2 regions of the Paracoccus sp. BR5-17 genome follow, and region 2 is predicted to be linked to the other one. Evidence: riboswitches for the same ligand, from Rfam matches in the RefSeq annotation. Region 2 holds a riboswitch; the other holds the start of a gene.
The links. Region 2 has a riboswitch for thiamine pyrophosphate ahead of ACZ1HC_RS05605 (thiamine ABC transporter substrate-binding protein). Riboswitches for the same ligand answer to the same signal wherever they lie in the genome.
Positions count from the first base shown of each region.

Region 1 (2,439 bases), on a different contig from region 2:
GGCGACGCCGCCGGCACGACGGTCCCACCAGCCGATGGCGGTCCGGCCATGCCGCAGCACCGGCTCCTCGGCATTCTCGAACTCGCACCAGGGCGCGAGCATGCCGCCCGCCCACCACGAGCAGCCATGCCCGCTCGGGCCGAGCGCCGGGTCCACCAGGGCCACCCGGTGGCCACGCTCCGCCAGCTCGGTCGCTGCGGCGAGGCCCATGACCCCGGCGCCCAGCACCGTGAGAGCTTGCCCATCCGCGCCGTTGGTCACGCCGTCCACCAGTCATGGAAATGATGCACCGGCCCATGGCCGGTCCCCACGCCCAGCCCGTCTGCGGCAAGGATCGCGCCATGCAGCCACGCATGCGCGCGGGCTGTGGCCTCCGGCACGCTCATCCCTTGGGCGAGGCCCGCCGCGATGGCCGAGGATAGGGTGCAGCCAGTGCCATGGGTGTTCCTGGTTCCGATGCGCGGTGCGGTGAAGTCGCGATGCTCCGGCCCGATCAGCCGGTCGGTGCAGTCCGCGCCCTCGGCATGGCCGCCCTTCATCAGCACCCAGGCGGGTCCCATCGCCCGCAGCGCCTCGCCCTGTTCCACGGTCGCAGATGCGTCAGTCGCGATCTCGCCGGACAGAAGCCGCGCCGCCTCCGGCAGGTTCGGCGTCAGAACGGCGGCGAGCGGCATCAGCCGATCCCTCAAGGCAGCGACGGCCTCGTCCTCGATCAGGCGGTCGCCCGACTTGGCGACCATCACCGGATCAAGGACGATCGGCGCCGCGCAGCCCGCCAGCGCGTCTGCCACGGCAAGCGTCGCGGCGGCGGACCCCAGCATCCCGATCTTGACCGCCGCCACGTCCAGATCATCCAGGACGGCTTCGATCTGGGCGCGGATCATGTCGGGCGAGACCCCCTCGACGCGGATGACGGCGCGGGTGTTCTGGGCGGTGATCGCGGTCAGCGCGCTCGCCCCATAGACGCCGAGCGCCGAGAAGGTCTTGAGGTCCGCCTGGATCCCGGCCCCACCGCCGCTGTCGGACCCTGCGATGGTCAGCGCGATCGCCATGTTTCCCTCCATACCGAGGGTCATGCGCGTATCGAGGACGGGGAAGCCGCATCAGATTGCGGCGTTGCCCGTTCCCTTCGCCGGCATGACCCGGATCAGGTTCGATGGGTGCTGTGCCTGGCACATCTCAGCCCCGAGCGGGGCGCCCCAACGAGCGTATGGCGTGAGTGTAAAGGCTGCGGTGGGGAGTGCAAGTGGTGTGGCTGGACTGGTTCGGCAACCGGCAACCGACACCTGCTTTTCCTCCTCAATAGCGGCGTGTCCATCGCAGAATCCCGCCCATCCTTGAAATGACGGCTTCAGCGTCATCTTCGGAGAGGTGGTTAAGTCGCATGTAGCACTCCCGTGATCGGTACCACTTAGCGCTGGAGGAACGTGCCAAGGCCGATGACAGTCACACCGCTTTCTCCCGGGCTCACGGCGCTGCCTTCTGTCGCAGAAGTCAGGAGTTCAGCGATGTGACTGGCGGCGCTGCGGAGGCTATGCAGGCCAAGGACGTCCTTGGCCTGCGACCGAGCCGTGCCGGCAGAGTAGGCGTCCTTGGGCGCCGTCGAACCATGCCAGCAGGCCGTGCGAGCAGTAGCAGGTTCAGCACTGCGGCTCCGATCAGGAACTCCTCTTCGGCGCCGCGCAGGCCGCGCAGATGCAGCCGGGCCAAACCGCGCCTGGCCTTGGCATCCGCAAACAGCCGCTCGACGCCCCGTCGCAGCCGCATCGACCGTTTGAAGAGCGCCGTCCCCATTTCGGCGCGGACCAGATCGCGTGCCTCCTCATCCACCATCCGCGACACGGTCCGGACAGGCCTGTCCGTGCAAGCTTCATGGAGCGGACAGCCTTGGCAATCGGACAGCCGTGCCCGGTAGCTATGGAACCCGCGGCGCGCATCGCCTCCTTTGTGTGTCAATTTTTTGCCGGCGGGGCAGATGTAGCGGTCGCGCTCTGCATCGTAGGTGAAGGCCTGACGGGTGAGCTTGCCCTTGGTCTGTCCCGAGCGCTCCAGCACGGGGATGTGGGGGAGCACACCCTGGTCGCGCACGTAAGCCAGAAAGGTGGCGCTGCCGTAGGCGCCATCGGCGGCGACGCGCTTCGGGCGGTAGCCGAACCGATCAAGGACGTACGCCAGCATGGCGCGTCCGGCGTCCACCTCCGCGGCGAACCGAGCGGGACTGGCCTGTACGTCGAGCGCGACTCCGCCCGGGGTGTCGATCAGGAGGTTGAGCGCGTAGCCGAACCGTCCCCGCGCCGTGCGCGCCGACCATGCAGCAGCCGGATCGGTGCGCGACAACTCTGCTGGCGGCCCTCGCTTTCGCCCGGTTTCCGCTGGGCTCACCGCCGCCTCGTCGGTCAACCACTCCCGCACCGGCCGTGTCAGGGATTGCGCATCAGG
Region 1 is NZ_JBVFUV010000006.1:37,233-39,671, reverse strand. Features, by position in the region: gene ACZ1HC_RS17040 (FAD-dependent oxidoreductase) at 1-261, opposite strand, end outside; gene thiD (bifunctional hydroxymethylpyrimidine kinase/phosphomethylpyrimidine kinase) at 258-1,052, opposite strand; TPP riboswitch at 1,108-1,212, opposite strand; gene ACZ1HC_RS17030 (transposase) at 1,495-2,439, opposite strand, start outside.
Region 1: linked by a shared signal. The riboswitch ahead of thiD (bifunctional hydroxymethylpyrimidine kinase/phosphomethylpyrimidine kinase) and the one ahead of ACZ1HC_RS05605 (thiamine ABC transporter substrate-binding protein) in region 2 are both predicted to bind thiamine pyrophosphate.

Region 2 (2,439 bases):
CCCCCGCCGCCGTCACCGTGCGGTCGATGGCCGCCAGCAGCGACCCCTCGCGCCCGCCCGACAGGGCTTGGGTCAGTTCCAGGTTGCGCCGGGTCGCGGCGTCGATCTGCATCGCTCCGCCAGCCCGTTCGCGCACGGGCGGGCGCAGCAGGGGCAGCCTGCCCTTCTGCGTCAGGTCCAGGTAGTCGACGATGGCCCCCATCGCCGCCAGTTCCGCGCGGGTGAAGCTGCCGAAGCCGTCCAGCGTGTCCACGCCGTAAAGCGCGCAGAGCCGCCGCTGCCCCGCCGCGCTGTCGAAGGCGCTGGCCGGCAGGTCGGTCATGGCCGCGCCGGCCTCCTCGATCAGGTCGCGCAGGGCCGGGTCCGCCACCAGCACCTCGCGCGGGGACAGGCGGGCCAGTTCCGGGGCCAACCGCGCCAAGGCGCAGTCCATCACCTGGAAGGCGCCGGTCGAGATATCCACCCAGGCCAGCGCGCTCTCCTCGCGCACCTGCGCGAAGGCCGCCAGGAAATTGTGCCGCCGCGCTTCCAGCAGCGATTCCTCGGTCAGCGTTCCCGGCGTCACCAGCCGCACCACCTCGCGCGCCACCACCGACTTCGAGCCGCGCTTGCGGGCCTCGGCCGGGTCTTCCACCTGCTCGGCGATGGCGACGCGGAAGCCCTTGCGGATCAGCGTCAGCAGATAGCCCTCGGCGGCATGGACCGGCACGCCGCACATCGGGATCGGTTCACCCCCATGCGTGCCGCGCCGGGTCAGCGCGATGTCCAGCGCGGCGGCGGCGGCCACCGCGTCGTCGAAGAACATCTCGTAGAAGTCGCCCATGCGATAGAACAGCAGCGCGCCGGGATTGGCGTCCCGGATCGCCAGGTATTGCGCCATCATCGGGGTGGGCTGTTCGCTCGCGTCCTTGGTCATGGCGGCTTTTCTAGCCGCTTGCGCGGGCGCGCGAAATCCCTACATTCGACCCCACCTCGGGGGCCAAGTGGCTGAGACGCGCAAGCGGACCCGTTGAACCTGATCCGGCTAACACCGGCGGAGGGAAGGTGACGCTGTCCTTTCTTTCGGCAACCCTTGTGGAAAGGAGACAGCGATGAGACTGCCCCTGATGCTTGCCCTTCTGGCCGCGGCCCCGGCCGTGGCGCAGGAACGACCCGTCCTGACCGTCTATGCCGGCGAATCGATCACCAGCGAATGGGGACCCGGCCCGAAGATCGAGGAAGGGTTCGAAGCCTTCTGCGCCTGCGACCTGCGCTTCGTCACCGGGGACGAGTTGTCCCGCATCCTGATGGAGGGCGAGCGGACCGAGGCCGACATCGTCTTCGGCCTGAACACCGACGTGACGGCGCGTGCCCGCGCATCGGGGCTGTTCGCGCCGCACGGGCAGGACACCACCGGGCTGTCGATGCCCATCGCATGGACCGACGACATCTTCCTGCCCTACAACTGGGGCGAGACGGCCTTCGTCTATGACGAGACCCGGCTGAAGAGTCCCCCCGCCAGTTTCGCCGAACTGCTGGACGCGCCGGACGATCTGAAGATCGTCATCCAGGATCCGCGATCATCGGTCAGCGGTCTGGCGCTGCTGCTGTGGGTCAAGGCGGTCTATGGCGATCAGGCGCCGGACGCCTGGGCGAAGCTTGCCCCCAAGGTGCTGACCGTCACCAAGGGCTGGTCGGAATCCTACGGCATGTTCACCGAGGGCGAGGCCGACATGGTGCTGTCATACACCACCTCGCCCGCCTATCACATCGCGGCCGAGGACGACCCGACCAAGAAGGCCGCGATCTTCCCCGAAGGCCATTACTTCATGGCCGAGGTGGCGGCCCAGGTCCGCACCACCGACCAGCCGGAACTGGCGCAACGCTTCATGGACTGGATCCTGACGCCCGAGTTCCAGAAGGTGATCCCGCTGGCCAACTGGTCCCTGCCCGCCAAGCTGCCGCAGGACGAATGGCCGCAGGTGATGCGCGACCTGCCCCGCCCCGAAAAGACCCTGTTCTATACCGAGGACGAGGCCGAGGCGGCCCGCCAGCCCGCGCTTGACGAATGGCTGCGGGCCTTCGCGGGCTGAGCCGGGCCGAGGCCGGGGGCGCTGCGGCAGCCCTTGGCCTTGCCGTCCTGATCCTGGGCACGCTGGGGGCCGTCGCCTGGGCGGCGCAGGGGCTGTCGGGGCTTGGCCCCTGGGACTGGCGCGCGGTCCGGTTCACGCTGTGGCAGGCGGCGCTGTCGGCCACGCTGTCGGCGGCCCTGGCGGTGCCGGTGGCCCGCGCCCTGGCGCGGCGGCGCTTTGCGGGCCGGGCCGCCCTGGTCACGCTGCTGGGCGCGCCCTTCATCCTGCCGGTGATCGTGGCGATCATGGGGCTGGTCGCGGTCTTTGGCCGCAACGGCGCCGTCAATGACGCCCTGCGGCTTCTGGGCCTGCCCGAGGTCTCGATCTA
Region 2 is NZ_JBVFUV010000003.1:851,897-854,335, forward strand. Features, by position in the region: gene mutS (DNA mismatch repair protein MutS) at 1-916, opposite strand, end outside; TPP riboswitch at 964-1,059, shown strand; gene ACZ1HC_RS05605 (thiamine ABC transporter substrate-binding protein) at 1,092-2,072, shown strand; partial or broken gene ACZ1HC_RS05610 (ABC transporter permease family protein) at 2,048-2,439, shown strand, end outside.